DNA from 2 places in the Arthrobacter sp. NPDC057259 genome. Region 2 is predicted to be linked to the other one. Evidence: predicted binding sites of a transcription regulator. Region 2 holds the regulator's gene; the other holds the start of a gene.
The links. Region 2 encodes LexA, which represses DNA repair genes until DNA is damaged. Its sites were predicted from a motif close to TCGAACANNTGTTCGA; they were not measured.

Region 1 (7,594 bases), on a different contig from region 2:
GTGATCGACCACCTGGAGCCCGACGCCGACGCGATCGCCGGCGCCAAGGCCCGGTTCGCCCTTTTCGGCGGCCTGCTGGCAGAGGCGCTCCGGGACGCCGGGGTGGACGCAGCCGTCGGCGAGATCCCGGGGGAGTACTGCCCGGGCGAATTCAGCGTCCACGGCACCGATCGCCGTGACCCGTCGCACCGGATCAAGCTGGTGGGCACGGCCCAGCGCGTGGTCTCCGGCGGCTGGCTGTTCAGCTCGGCGGTGATCGTCTCGGACTCGGCGCCCATCCGGGCCGTGCTGGAGGCCAGCTACGCGGCGCTCGGCCTCGACTGGGACCCGGCGACGGCGGGCGCCGCGGATGACCTGGTGCCGGGCCTCGACGTCGACGCCGTGGAGGCGGCGGTCCTGGGCGCGTACGGGCGGTACGCGGCACTGGCGGACGGCGACTTCCGGACCCTGACCGCCGCGTAGCGGTTACCTTGGCGGTCCCTGTAGCCCATCATTGGGCCCGGGCGGCCAGGATTTGTTCGCGCAGGATGTCCGCGTGCCCGCAATGCTGGGCCAGTTCGCGCAGCATGTGCAGGTACACCCACCGCAGCGGCAGCGGTCCGCGCCGGTTGCCGCGGACCAGGTCGTCGGGCCCCAACGCCGCGGTACGGGCCCGGGAGCCGGCGCAGGCCTCGCGGTAGGCGGCCCGCACCGAGGCGATGGTGTCCTCAGGGTCCAGCACAAACGACTCGTCCGGCGTCGCCGGTATGCCGATCTCGGCGCGGCTGCGGCAGGTGATGGCCTCGTCGAACCAGACCTTCTCGACAAAGGCCGCGTGCTTGACCAGACCCAGCAGCGTGGTGCGCGAGGGCACCAGGGCCGCCCGTGCCTCCTCCTCGCTCAGTCCGTCGAGGCTGGCCTCCAGATCGGCCCGGTGATCGTCGAGGAACGCCTCGAACTGGGTCCGAAGGTCCGCGGCGAAGAGGTCCGGTTCCATGCTGGGATTGGTGCTCATGAGCCCACAGCCTAATGGGCCCCGCCCGGAAATCCGGACGGAGCCCAAGAGGTATGGCTGGTGGGTGGTGTTCCTCCCGCGGCGTCAGTGGCCCCGGTCGATCCACTCCTGCAGGTGCGGGGCCTCGGCGCCGATGGTGGTCTGGTCCCCGTGCCCGGTGCGAACCACCGTCTCCGCCGGCAGGGTCAGCAGCCGGGAGGAGATGGACTCGATGATGGTCGGGAAGTCGCTGAAGGACCGGCCGGTGGCCCCGGGTCCGCCCTGGAACAGGGTGTCGCCGGTGAAGACGGTGCCCTCGCTTTCGAGCCGGACGCTGACCGATCCGGGCGAGTGGCCGGGCGTGTGGAGGGCCACCAGGCGGGCGCCGGCGACGTCGAACGAGTCGCCGTCGGCAATCGCGTGGTCCGGTTCGGTGCCCGGGAACACCCGGTCCCAGAGCATCCAGTCGTCCCGGTGCAGGTACACGGGGGCGCCGGTCAGTTTCCGGAACTCGCCCACGGCGGCGATGTGGTCGTCATGACCGTGCGTGAGCAGGATGGCGGTGACCTTCCGGTGGCCGACGGCGGCGGCGATCGCGGCGGCGTCGTGCGCCGGGTCGATCACGACGCACTCGGCGTCGTCGCCCACGATCCAGACGTTGTTCTCCACGTCCCAGGTGCCGCCGTCGAGCGAGAACGTTCCCGAGGTGACCAGTCGGTCGATCCGCAGGCCGTCCACGTCGTTGCTCACAGCTCCACCACGGAACGCAGGACGGCGCCGGAGTGCATCTTCTCGAAGGCTTCCTCGATCTGGTCGATGCCGATGCGCTCGGTGACGAAGGCGTCCAGGTCCAGCCGTCCCTGCCGGTACAGGTCGATCAGCATCGGGAAGTCCCGGGAGGGCAGGCAGTCGCCGTACCAGGAGGACTTCAGTGAACCGCCGCGGCCAAACACATCCAGCAGCGGCAGCTCCAGGGTCATCTCCGGGCTGGGGACGCCCACCAGCACCACGGTGCCGGCCAGGTCGCGGGCGTAGAAAGCCTGCTTGTACGTCTCGGGACGGCCCACGGCGTCGATCACGACGTCGGCGCCGAAACCGCCGGTCAGCTCACGGATGGCCTCCACGGGGTCTACGGCGGAGGAATCCACCGTGTGGGTGGCACCCAGGTCCTTGGCGCGTTCGAGCTTGTTGGGGTCGATGTCGACGGCGATCACCGTGGTGGCGCCGGCGAGCGCGGCGCCGGCGATGGCCGCCACGCCCACCCCGCCGCAGCCGATCACGGCCACCGAGTCGCCGCGGCCGACGTTGCCGGTGTTGATCGCGGCGCCGAGGCCCGCCATGACGCCGCAGCCGAGCAGGCCGACGGCGGCCGGGTCGGCCTCGGGGTCCACCTTGGTGCACTGGCCTGCGGCGACGAGCGTCTTCTCGGCGAAGGCGCCGATGCCCAGGGCGGCGGTGAGCTCCGTGCCGTCTTCCAGGGTCATCTTCTGGGCGGCGTTGTGCGTGTTGAAGCAGTACTGCGGTTCGCCGCGGCGGCAGGCCCGGCATTCGCCGCAGACGGCGCGCCAATTCAGCACCACGCGGTCCCCGGGAGCCACCGAGGTGACATCGGGGCCGACCGCGCTGACCACGCCGGTGGCCTCGTGGCCGAGCAGGAACGGGAAGTCGTCGTTGATGGCACCCTGTTTGTAGTGCAGGTCGGTGTGGCAGACGCCGCAGGTGAGGATGTCCACCAGCGCCTCGCCGGGGCCGGGATCGGGCACCAGGATGGTTTCCAGGGTGACGGGGGCGTTCTTGGACCGGACGATTGCGCCCTTGACCTTATGGACCATGGGAGAGCTCCTTTCGATGCCGCCGCCCGGCGCGGGGGTGCCGGATACGGCGCGACGCGGGCCCCGGGTAATCCGGAGTCCGCGTCGTGTCTGGTGTGGCTGTTCTCTGGTGCTGGCGGGTTAGGCCGCGAGGCGGCTCTTGACCTCTGCCGCGGAGGGGTTGGTGGCGGCGGTGCCGTCCGGGAACAGCACGGTGGGGACGGTACGGTTGCCGCCGTTGAGCTGCTCGACCAGTTCGGCCGTGCCTTCGACTTCCTCGATGTTGATCTCGGTGTACCCGATGCCCTGCGCGTCCAGCTGCTTCTTCAGCCGGTTGCAGTAGCCGCACCACGTGGTCGAGAACATGGTGATGGTGCCGGATTCGGGGGTGAAGTCCACGAAATTCTCCTCAGGTGGGTTGCCGGTGCGTGCCGGGACGGTCAATCGGACGTCTCTGGAATAACCGTATCCTGCGGGACGGTATTCCCGCAGGGACGTGCCGGCCGGGTGCTGGTCCCGATGCGGCACCTGTGCAGGCCCGGCCGGCCGGTGGCATGCTGGGGGCATGTGTGGACGCTATGTGATGGCCCGGGCCGTCGGAGACCTGCTGGCCGAGTTCGACGCCGGGCTCGAGGAGGAGATCGCCGTGCCGCCGTCGTGGAACGTCGCACCGACGGCGGACGTGCCGATCATCCTGGAGCGGCTGGTCGAGGGGGCGGAGCACCCGGCGCGGCAGCTCCACATCGCCCGCTGGGGACTGGTCCCGTCCTGGGCCAAGGACCCCGGCATCGGGTCGAAGATGATCAACGCCCGCAGCGAGAGTGTGCTGGAGAAGCCGGCGTTCCGGAAGGCCACGCGGTCCCGGCGCTGCGCCGTCCCGGCCGACGGCTACTACGAGTGGAAGGGCCAGGGCAAGGGGAAGCAGCCCTACTACGTGCATCCGAAGGACGGCTCACCGGTGGCGTTCGCGGGACTGTACGAGTGGTGGAAGGACCCGTCCAAGGAAGAGGGGGACCCGGGCAGGTGGCTGCTCTCGACGACGATCCTGACCACCGATTCGCCGCCCGAGGGTTACGCCGACGGGATGCTGGCGGAACTGACGGCCCTGCACGACCGGGTGCCGCTGCCGATGGACCGCGCCACCATGGAGGCCTGGCTTGACCCCAGGGCCGAGGACGCCGCGGAACTGGTCGGCATCGTCCGCGCCAACGCCCACGACGTCGCCGAGGGTTGGCAGATCGACGCCGTCGGCACCGCCGTCGGGAACGTCCGCAACGACTCCCCGGAACTGATCGAACCGGTCGGCAGCCTGTTCCAGGCCTGATACGGGGTTAGACCGTGACCCTGCCGGCCGCGTCCACGGTCCAGGTCGGGTTGAACGCGACCTCCCAGCGGAAGCCGTCCGGGTCCGCGAAGTAGCCGGTGTAGCCGCCCCACGGCTGGGTTTTGGGCGGCGCGACGATGGTGGCCCCGGCGGCCGCAGCCTCGCCCATGACCCTGTCCACCGCGTCGGCGCTGTGCACGTTGTGGCTCAGGGTGATGGGAGGGATTCCGGCGGGGGAATCCGTCCCGGCTTCGGCCCGCATCTGGCACGCGTCCCAGAGCGAGAGGATGAGCCCGTGGTTGATCTGCAGGAAGAGCACTTCCCCGGGGACTTCGCGGTGGACGGGCCAGCCCAGGCCCGTCACGTAGAACCGGCGGGAGGCTTCCACGCTGCGGACGCCAAGGGAGATGAAGTCGACTCGTGGTTGCATCGTTCGATACTGTCATGCAGATGTCGACAAATCACGCAGAGGACAAAGCAGCCCAGGCCGATAAGGACCAGCTCGCCGCCGTGCGGGTGGCCGTGGACGAGGTTGACGAGCAGATCGTCGCGCTGATCGGACGCCGGGAGCGGTTGATCCGGATCGCCGGGACGCTCAAGGCCGACAGCGCCGAGGTCCGCGCCCCGGGACGGGTGGAGCGCGTCCTGGAACACGTGAAGGCAACGGCCGAACGCAACGACATCGACACCGACATCGTCGGAGCGACCTACAAGGCCATGATCGATGCCTTCATTCGCCTGGAGCTTGAGGTCTACAAGGCCGGCAGCTAGCTAGAGGGATTCCTCCACGGGGACGTTGGCCTGGTACTCCCGCCCGTCGCAGTCGCTGTAGGCCGTCATCAGGTGCCCCTTGGGCAGGCCCAGTACCGTGCTTAGCGGGAAGTTGCCCGTGATGGTGTTCCCGGAATGCTGGACGCCCTTGATATCGAAGTTCTCCTCCGTGCCGTCATGGCTGAAGCAGAAGAAGGACACGGCCTCGCCATTGAGGAATTCGATTTCCAGCCGCCGTTGATGAGAATGGTCCGGCGTCGCCGCGACCAGCCCCACCACGTAGGCGCCCGAAGCCGGGATATTGCCGTCTATATCGAAGGTCGCCACCAACGTTGAATCCTTGGCGGCGATGCTGACGTGCTTCAGGAGTGCGTTGTGCGAGCTCATAGGCCAATCCTGCCCCCGGACGTTGGCCCCGTCCACCCCTGATCTAGGTTTTGTCCCGGCCCCGTCGTAGACTTGTTCTATTCGAAGATATGTTCGAATAATTCAAGCTTGAACCCGGCTGGCCTCCCGCCTGTGGCACCTGCACCTTCCGGCGCACCTGCCCGGCGGCCGTCCAGCCCGTTCGTCTAAAACACTGCGCCCGGGAGGCATCATGGGGATGTTCAGCGAATCCGTGGAGGTGGCCTGCACCCCGGAGGGCCGGCCCGAGTCCCTGGTCTGGGCGGGACGGAGCTATGAGTTGTGCGCCGAGCCAGTGCGGTGGTTCGAACGGCGTGAGTGGTGGGCTGAAGTGCAGCGCGCACCGCTGGGCAGCGGCCCAGGCCTGGTGGACTCGGAGATCTGGCGGCTCGAGGTCCGGGACGCCTCGGCCCCGGACCAAAGCCTCACCCTCGACCTCAGCCGCCACCTGCGCAGCGGGCGCTGGCGGCTGTTGCGGCTCCACGACGCCCTGGCGGGGCAGCGGAGGCCAGCGTCGGCATGAGCTTCACCCACCTGCATGTCTCCACTGCCTTCAGCGCCCACTATGGCGTGTCCTGGCCGGAGGAACTGGCCGCGGCGGCCGCAGCCGACGGGGCGACGGCGCTCGCCTGCACCGACCGTGACGGCCTCTACGGCACCATCAAACACCTCAAGGCCTGCATGGCCGCGGGGCTGGATCCCATCGTGGGGGTGGACCTGGCAGTCTTTGACGACGACGGCGACCTCCGCACCCAGGTGGGCGGCCGCGTCGTCGTCCTGGCCCACGGGGGAAACGCCGGGGCCGGATACCGCGCCCTGTGCCGGCTGATCTCCGATGCCCACGCCCGCACCACGGGAAAGGCCGGCGGTACGGTCCCCGCCGCGGTAACACGGGCCGAACTGGCATCCCGGGCGCTGGATCCGCAGACGCTCGAGCCGGTGCTGACGGTATTGCTCGGACCGGACTCCGACGTCGGCCGCTCCATGGGCGGGCGGCGCTACCTGCGGCCGCGCACCCTGTTCAAGCAATGGCTCGACGCCATGCCGGCGGGAACCGTCACCGCCGAGGTGGTCTCCCAGCTGAGCGCCCCGGGGGAGCACCTCAGCACAGCGCACGCCGTGCGGATGCTCAAGCTGGCCGCCGAACACGGCGTTCCCGCCGTGCTCAGCAACGCCGTGCGCTATGTCGCCGAGGACGGGGCGGCCACGGCGGACGTGCTGGACTCCGCCCGGACCCTGAAGTCGCTGCCCGAACTGGCCGGCGAGCCGCTGCTGCAACCCAACGGACAGGCCTGGCTCAAAAGCTCCGCGCAGATGCTGGAGCTGGGCAAGGAAATCATTCACGCCGCGGGATTCGGCGCGGCCGACCTCAAGAGCCTGCTGGCGCATACCGAGGCGCTCGCGGACCGCTGCCGGATAGACCCGGCCGCGGACATGGGCTGGAAGCAGCCGGTGGTCCCGGAAGCGGCCGTGATCGGGATCGAGGGGGACCCGCTGGCCGAACTGGCGGCCCGCTGCGAGGCCGGCATCACCCGCCGCTTTCCCGGCATCAGCGGCAGCAGTGCCGTGGAGCTGCGGGCCAGGCTGGAGCACGAGCTGCGGATCATCGACAGCCTGGGGTTCGCCTCCTACTTCCTGACCGTGGCCGAGGTGTCCCGGATGATCACGGACATGGGGGTGCGCGCCGCGGCCCGGGGCTCCGGGGCCTCCAGCCTGGTCAACTACCTGATCGGCGTCAGCCAGGTGAACCCGCTGCAGCACGACCTGATCTTCGAACGCTTCCTCTCCAGGGACCGGGCCACCCTGCCGGACATCGACATCGACGTCGAGAGCGCCGAACGGCACAACGTCTACCGGAAGATCTTCGACCGGTTCGGTGCCGAGCGGGTGACCCTGATGAGCATGCAGAACGGGTACCGCGCCCGGGGTGCCGTGCGCGACGCCGGACTGGCCCTCGGCATGGAGGGCGGCGACATCGACGAGATCGCCAAACAGCTGTGGCGGTTCTCCGCACGGAACTTCCGCGAGGCGCTGGTGGAGAAGCCGGAGCTGAAGGAGTTCGCCGGGCGGGTGGAGCAGCGGGACTTCACCGGCAACCAACAGCTGGACCTGCTGGTGGACCTGACCGAACGGCTGGACCGGCTGCCCCGGCACATCTCCATGCACCCGTGCGGGGTCATCCTGGGCGATGCCACGCTGCTGGACCGCACCCCGGTCCAGCCCAGCGGCCTGGGCCTGCCGATGAGCCAGTTCGATAAGCACGACATGGACCCCATGGGCATGCTCAAACTCGACGTCCTGGGCGTCCGT
Region 2 (7,594 bases):
TCCCCGCCTCCGCGGCTGGGGCGAGTCGATGTCCCGCCAGGCCGGTGGCCAGGTGGGCGGCGCCGGCGCCGGCATGGGCTCCCGTGGCCCCGGTGAGACGAAGATCGAACTGGACCGTCGGCGGATCCGCACCCGGATGGCCAAGCTGCGCCGCGAAATCGCGGCCATGAAGCCGGCGCGTGAGACCAAGCGGGCCAACCGCCGTCGTAACGCCGTCCCGTCCGTCGCGATCGCCGGCTACACCAACGCCGGGAAGTCCTCGCTGCTGAACCGGCTGACCGACGCCGGCGTGCTGGTGGAGAACGCCCTGTTCGCCACCCTGGACCCCACCGTGCGCAAGGCCGAGACCTCCGACGGCCTGGGTTACACCCTGGCCGACACCGTGGGCTTCGTCCGCTCGCTGCCCACGCAGCTGGTGGAGGCGTTCCGGTCCACCCTGGAGGAGGTCGCCGACTCGGATCTGATCCTGCACGTGGTGGACGTCTCGCACCCGGACCCCGAGGGCCAGATCGCGGCCGTCCGGTCCGTCTTCAGCGAGGTCGACGCCCGCAAGGTGCCCGAGATCATCGTCCTGAACAAGGCCGACGCCGCGGACCCGTTCGTGGTGGAGCGCCTGAAGCAGCGCGAACCGCGCCACGTGGTGGTCTCCGCCCGCACCGGCGAGGGCATCCCCGAGCTGCTGCGGGCCGTCAGCGAAGGCATCCCGCGGCCCAGCGTGAAGCTGGAACTGATGATCCCGTACAGCCGCGGCGACGTGCTCAGCAAGCTGCACGAGACCGAGGCGGAGATCGTCAGCCTGGACCACGAGGAGACCGGCACGCGCGCCGTCGTCATGGTGCGCGAAGGCCTGGCGGCCGAGCTGGATCCCTTCGTCCGCAATGACTGAACCGGCCGTGGCGGAAGCGGACAGCGACGCACGCCCGGCCCCCAGCGGCGCCACCGGCGAGGAGCTCGTGATCGAGCTCCTCGACCGGGCGGTCGCCGCGATGGGCGGGCAGAGCCGTGACGGCCAGCACGAAATGGCCCGCCAGGTGGCCCGCGCCATCGACACAGGCGACCACCTGCTGGTCCAGGCCGGCACCGGCACCGGAAAGTCCCTGGCGTACCTGATCCCGCTGATCGCCCACTCGCTGGACAGCGACAAGCCCACCCTGGTCTCCACGGCCACCCTGGCCCTGCAGACCCAGATCGTCGGCCGGGACCTGCCGCGACTGCTCAAGGCCATCACCCCTGCCCTGAAGCGGCCCGTCAAGATCGCCCTGGTCAAGGGCCGGTCCAACTACGTGTGCCGGCACAAGCTCGAGGGTGGGTTCCCGTCCGAGGAACCCGCCGAGGGCCAGCTCTTCTCCCTGGGTGAGGACACCTCGGTCCCGCACTTCGCCGCCGCCATGGGCGGCCCCTCCTCGCAGCTGGGCCGGGAAGTGGTCCGCCTCCGGGAATGGGCCGAGGACACGGCCACCGGCGACCGCGACGAACTGCTCCCCGGCGTGACCGACCGCGCCTGGCGGCAGGTGTCCGTCACCGCCATGGAATGCCTCGGCGCGCAGAAGTGCCCGTCGGCCGCCGAATGCTTCAGCGAACTGGCGCGCCAGGACGCGGCGGACGCCGACGTCGTGGTCACCAACCACGCCATGTTGGCCGTGAGCGCCTTCGAGGGCCTGGCCGTGCTGCCCGAATACGACGTCGTCGTCGTGGACGAGGCGCACGAACTCCAGGACCGGGTCACCGGGGCCGTCTCCGGCCAGCTCTCCGTGGCCATGGTCCACGCCGCCGCCTCGGGCGCCCGCAAGCACACCGGCATCACCGTGGACGCGCTGAACAACGCCGCCGCGAACCTTGAGCTCGCCGTTGCGGGGGTGCCCGGCGGACTGATGCCCAATGGCCTGAACAGCGAACAGCTCGACTGCGTGGACCAGCTCCGGGACGCCTGCCGTGCGGCGCTCTCCGACTCCAAGGGAGACGGCTCCACCACGGCCGACGGCGGCCGGCAGCTGGCGCGCTCCCGGCTGATGGTGATCCTGGAGCTCTGCGAACGCCTGCTCGCGGCCCGCGAGAACCGCGAGGTGGTGTGGTTCTCGCGGCAGAGCACCTTCGACCCGCAGCAGGGCTACTCGCAGCCGGATGATTCGGCGCCCGTGCTGATCAACATCGCCCCGCTCAGCGTGGCCGGGCGGCTGCGGGAGGGCCTGTTCGCGGACCACACCGTGGTGCTGACCTCGGCCACCCTCGCCATCGGCTCGGCCTTCGAACCGGCCGCGGGGGGCCTGGGCCTGGTGGGCCCCGGCGCCCCGAGCTGGACCGGCGTCGACGTCGGGTCGCCGTTCGAATACCCCAAGCAGGGCATCCTCTACGTCGCCAAGCACCTGCCCAAACCGGGCCGGGGGACCGCGCCCGAGGCCCTGGACGAGCTCGAGAAGCTGATCCGCGCCTCCGGCGGCGGCGCGCTCTGCCTCTTCTCCTCCCGGCGCGCCGCGGAGGAGGCCGCCGACGCGCTCCGGCCGCGGCTGGGCCTGAGCATCCTCTGCCAGGGCGAATCCACCATGACCGCGCTGGTCAAGCAGTTCGCGGACGAACCGGACACCTGCCTCTTCGGCACCATGTCCCTGTGGCAGGGCGTTGACGTGCCCGGCAACTCCTGCCGGCTGGTGGTGATCGACCGGATCCCGTTCCCGCGGCCGGACGATCCGCTGATGACGGCCCGCTCCCGGGCCGTGGCGCAGGCCGGGGGCAACGGCTTCATGAGCGTCTCGGCCACGCACGCGGCGATCCGGCTGGCGCAGGGCGCGGGCCGGCTGATCCGTTCGACGTCGGACCGCGGCGTGGTGGCGGTGCTGGACTCACGGCTGTCCACCGAGCGTTACGGCGGCTTCCTCCGGGCCGCGCTGCCGCCGTTCTGGGCCACGACGGACCCGGCGGTGGCCGTGGCGTCGCTGGAGCGGCTCGCGAAAGAAGCCGCGCAGGGGTCGTAGGCCCCCGGGGCAGGGACGTTTTGGCGGGGTTTGGCGGCGCTCAGGCCTCGGCGTCCGGGCGGGGTGGGGGGCCTCAGGTCCGGGCGTTCAGCGCGTTCAGCCGGTCCCTGGCCGGCGGCGTTGCCCGCGCTACAGGGAGCGGAGGACCGAGACGACCTTGCCCATGATGACGGCGTGGTCGCCCAGGATCGGTTCGTACTGGGTGTTCTGCGGCAGCAGCCAGGTGTGGCCGTCGCGCTGCCGGAACGTCTTGACCGTGGCTTCGTCATCGAGGAGGGCGGCCACGATGTCGCCGTTGACGGCGTCGTTCTGCCGGCGCACGACCACCCAGTCCCCGTCGCAGATCGCGGCGTCGATCATGGAGTCACCCGCGACCTTGAGCATGAACAGCTCACCGTGGCCCACGAGCTGGCGCGGCAGGGGGAGGACGTCCTCCACCACCTGGTCGGCCAGGATCGGGCCACCGGCGGCGATCCGGCCCACAAACGGGACCATCGCCGTGTCCGTGGCGCTGGCCAGTTCCGACACCGCGAGTCCGCCGACGGCCTTCAGCCCGCGGGGCTGTTCGACGCCGGAAATCGGGGTGGATCCCTCGTCCAGGGTCAGCGGCATCAGGACTTCCATGGCGCGGGGACGCTTGGGGTCCCGGCGCAGGTAGCCCAGCTTCTCCAGCTGGGAGAGCTGGTGGGTCACACTGGAGAGGCTGGCCAGCCCCACCGTGTCCCCGATCTCGCGCATTGACGGCGGATAGCCGTTGTTCGTCACGGACCGCTGGATGGTTTCGAGGATCTTCTTCTGACGGACGGTGAGGCTCTTGGGCGCCCGGGCAGGCTGGGCGCCGCGCCGGGTTGCCCTCCCGCCGGTGGCTTGTGCTGCCATGGTCGCCGTGCCTTCCGTTCGTGGTGCGGATCCGTGGCCGGCGGACCGAGTGAAGCGGCCCGATTGCTGCGAATCCTAAAAATGTCAGTGCCTGCCGTTTGACTGCTCTTGATCACCGCTGGCGGGTGTTCGACAGGTTTCAGACTGCAGGTGCGGAGTGCGGGTCCCTCGAGGGACCGGTTCCGTGCTTCAAAAATAGGTCAGCCGCCGGTGTTTTTCAAACATTTGTTCTAGCGAGTCTCGACAGAGTTCGTTCATAGGTGCTAAAAAGAGAACAGCAAGATTCGAAGATGTGTTCGAAGATTGCGAGTGGAGAACCACGGCCGGTTTCGGCTTTGTGTTCGAAGCGAATGATGGTTCAGCCGGTTGGCGGCAGGTACGAGGAGTACGCCGGGCGGCAACGACAAGTCCAGGAGGGCTCAGTTCATGTCAGCAAGAAGCGCTTTCGCCGGTTCGCAGTTTTCCGACGCCGGAAGGCCGGCACTGTATCTCGTGCCGGATACCGCCACGGCCTTCTCCGGGGCGGTAGCTCCGTTCGCGGCCCCGGCCGACGCTTACGCGACCGCCGGGAGCGCGTCAGCTGTACGCCGGGCCCACTCATCGGCCCAGGCTCCCTTGCGGCTGACCCGGCGGGGACGCTTCGTCTTCTTCGGACTGCCCCTGATCCTGCTCGCGGCCCTGCTGCTGTCCCTGGCAGGCTTCCTGACCGCGCCGGCGAAGGCCGCCGATTCCCCGGCATCGCTGGCGACCACCCCGACGGTCACCGTGACCGTGCAGCCCGGGGAGTCCCTGTGGACCATCGCCGGCACCGTCGACCCGAAACGGGATCCGCGGGACGTGGTCGCCGAGATCGTGCAGCTGAACAACCTCGACGCCGCACCGGTCCTGCCCGGCCAGCAGCTCTTCGTTCCGACCCCCTGAGCTGAATCCCCCGGGACGGAGCGTCCGCCGACCTCGGGATGGCCATTCGCCGGCCGCGGGATGGGCCTTCGTTGGTCACGGTTTCGGGCCAGACAGTCCTCTCACTTAAACTGGGGACGTGACTGACCAGCTTGAGCGACTCAACCGACTTCCCCTCCGGACCAACCTGCGGGGCCTGCGCCCCTACGGTGCTCCCCAGCTGGACGTTCCGATTCTCCTGAACGTCAACGAGAACACCCATGGCGTCCCCGCCGACGTGCGGGCAGCGATCGCGGAGGCCGTCACCGAGGCGGCCGCCGGGCTCAACCGCTATCCGGACCGGGAGTTCACCGAACTCCGCGGGGCGCTGGCCGAATACCTTGGCCACGGGCTGGACGCCACGAACATCTGGGCCGCCAACGGTTCCAATGAGGTGCTGCAGCAGATTCTCCAGGCCTTCGGCGGTCCAGGCCGCAACGCCCTCGGTTTCCCTCCCACGTACTCCATGTACCCGCTGCTCGCTGCCGGAACGGACACCGGCTACGTCGCCGGCGTCCGCGGTGAGGGCTACAGCCTGACCGCCGAGTCCGCCGCCCGGCAGGTCCGCGAGCTGCAGCCGAACATCGTCTTCCTCTGCTCGCCCAACAACCCCACCGGCACGGGCCTTGGCCTTGATGTCGTCGAAGCCGTCTACGAGGCGGGGGAGGCCAGCCAGGCCATCATCATCGTCGACGAGGCGTACCACGAGTTCGCCCACGAGGGCACCCCGAGCGCCCTGACCCTGCTGCCGGGCCGGGAACGGCTGATCGTCTCCCGCACCATGAGCAAGGCCTTCGCCCTCGCCGGTGCCAGGATCGGCTATATGGCCGCGGCGCCCGAGGTCACCGACGCGCTGCGCCTGGTGCGCCTGCCGTACCACCTCTCCGCCATCACCCAGGCCACCGCACTCGCCGCCCTCCGGCACCGCGAGGCACTGATGGCCGACGTCGAGGACATCAAGCGGCAGCGCGATCGGATCGTCACCGAGCTGACCCGAATGGGCCTTACCCCGGCGTCGTCGGACTCGAACTACGTCTTCTTCGGCGGGCTCACGGACCCGCACCGGGTCTGGCAGGAACTACTCGACGCCGGCGTTCTGGTCCGCGACGTCGGCATCCCCGGCCATCTCCGGGTCACCGCCGGAACCGAGGCGGAGACCACCGCCTTCCTGGAGGCCCTTGAACGGATCCTCACCGCCCACCGCGGCTGAGCCCGCGTCCACCCCCACCTTCCGCACCGCCGGGTCAGCCCCGCCGGCCCCGCGCGACCGCCCCTGCGACCGCCGGGCGTCCCGGGCGTGCCGGGCCCTAGACTTGATCCAGGACCCGCGCGCCGCCGTCACAGGCCGGGCGACCGCCACCTAGCCAAAAGGACACCCATATGAGCACCACCGGATCAGCCGCTGCCCAGGCCCGGACCGCCCGCCTGGAACGGACCACCAGCGAATCCTCCGTCCTGGTCGAGATCGACCTGGACGGCACCGGCGTCTCGGACATCAGCACCTCGGTGCCGTTCTACGACCACATGCTGACCGCCCTGAGCAAGCACTCGCTGATCGACATGACCGTCAAGGCCACCGGTGACACCCACATCGACGTGCACCACACCGTCGAAGATGTCGCCATCACCTTCGGCGAGGTCCTCAAGACCGCACTGGGCACCAAGGCCGGGATCCGCCGCTTCGGCGAGGCCACCGTGCCCCTCGACGAGGCCCTCGCACACGCCGTCGTGGACGTCTCCGGCCGTCCCTACCTGGTCCACGCCGGCGAACCCGCCGGGCAGGAATACCACCTGATCGGCGGCCACTTCACCGGCTCGCTGACCCGCCACGTCTTCGAGGCCATCACGCTGCACGCCGGAATCTGCCTGCACATGAACGTCACCGCCGGCCGCGACCCGCACCACATCGTCGAGGCCCAGTTCAAGGCGTTCGCCCGGGCGCTCCGTGCCGCCGTCGAGCCGGACCCCCGCGTCGAGGGCATTCCCTCCACCAAGGGCGCACTGTGACCGGGAAGGTGCTGCGCGACGGCGCCATCATCGATCCGGAGGCCGGCCGCAAGCCCGCCTCCCCGGAGGGCAAGCCCACCGTCACCGTCCTGGACTACGGCTCCGGCAACGTCCGCTCCGCCGTGCGCGCCCTCGAGCGCGCCGGCGCCGAGGTCATCCTCAGCTCCAAGCCCGAGGACGTCCTCAACGCCGACGGCCTGGTGGTCCCCGGCGTCGGCGCCTTCGAAACCGTCATGAACGAACTGAAGGCCGTCGATGCCATCCGGATGATCGGCCGCCGCGTCGCCGGCGGCCGGCCGGTGCTGGCCATCTGCGTCGGCCTCCAGGTCCTCTTCGAGGCCGGCGTGGAGCACGGCACGGTCGCCGAAGGCATGGGGGAGTGGCCAGGCAAGGTCGAGCTGCTGCCCGCCGACGTCGTCCCGCACATGGGCTGGAACACCGTCGACGTGCCGGAGGGCTCGCTGCTGTTCGACGGGGTGGAGAAGGAACGCTTCTACTTCGTGCACTCCTACGGCGTCCAGCACTGGGACTTCGACGTGATCCAGCCGCGGATGGCAGCACCGCTGGTGACCTGGTCCGAACACGGCGCCCCGTTCATCGCGGCGGTGGAGAACGGCCCGCTCTGCGCCACTCAGTTCCACCCGGAGAAGTCCGGGGACGCGGGCGCCCGCCTGCTGCGCAACTGGGTCGGGAGCCTGCGCCCCGCCCGCAACGCCGGCACAGGCACCACTGCGGAAGCCCCGGCAACCCCGGAAGCGACCGCCTGAATGTGGTCCCTGGTACTGATGGGCCTCGCCGGG

Region 1: ACFUCU_RS02000 (DUF6504 family protein) is a predicted target of LexA. The motif match lies at 5,348-5,363, and genes of this name have one in related genera.

Annotation. Positions count from the first base shown of each region.
Region 1 is NZ_JBHUYA010000001.1:404,853-412,446, forward strand. Features, by position in the region: gene ACFUCU_RS01955 (biotin/lipoate A/B protein ligase family protein) at 1-462, shown strand, start outside; gene ACFUCU_RS01960 (DinB family protein) at 491-994, opposite strand; gene ACFUCU_RS01965 (MBL fold metallo-hydrolase) at 1,079-1,723, opposite strand; gene ACFUCU_RS01970 (S-(hydroxymethyl)mycothiol dehydrogenase) at 1,720-2,805, opposite strand; gene ACFUCU_RS01975 (mycoredoxin) at 2,926-3,183, opposite strand; gene ACFUCU_RS01980 (SOS response-associated peptidase) at 3,350-4,108, shown strand; gene ACFUCU_RS01985 (VOC family protein) at 4,116-4,538, opposite strand; gene ACFUCU_RS01990 (chorismate mutase) at 4,553-4,879, shown strand; gene ACFUCU_RS01995 (hypothetical protein) at 4,880-5,266, opposite strand; gene ACFUCU_RS02000 (DUF6504 family protein) at 5,478-5,807, shown strand; gene ACFUCU_RS02005 (DNA polymerase III subunit alpha) at 5,804-7,594, shown strand, end outside.
Region 2 is NZ_JBHUYA010000011.1:32,995-40,588, forward strand. Features, by position in the region: gene hflX (GTPase HflX) at 1-886, shown strand, start outside; gene ACFUCU_RS15870 (ATP-dependent DNA helicase) at 879-2,969, shown strand; gene lexA (transcriptional repressor LexA) at 3,099-3,848, opposite strand; gene ACFUCU_RS15880 (LysM peptidoglycan-binding domain-containing protein) at 4,464-4,769, shown strand; gene ACFUCU_RS15885 (histidinol-phosphate transaminase) at 4,888-5,997, shown strand; gene hisB (imidazoleglycerol-phosphate dehydratase HisB) at 6,168-6,794, shown strand; gene hisH (imidazole glycerol phosphate synthase subunit HisH) at 6,791-7,561, shown strand; gene ACFUCU_RS15900 (hypothetical protein) at 7,562-7,594, shown strand, end outside.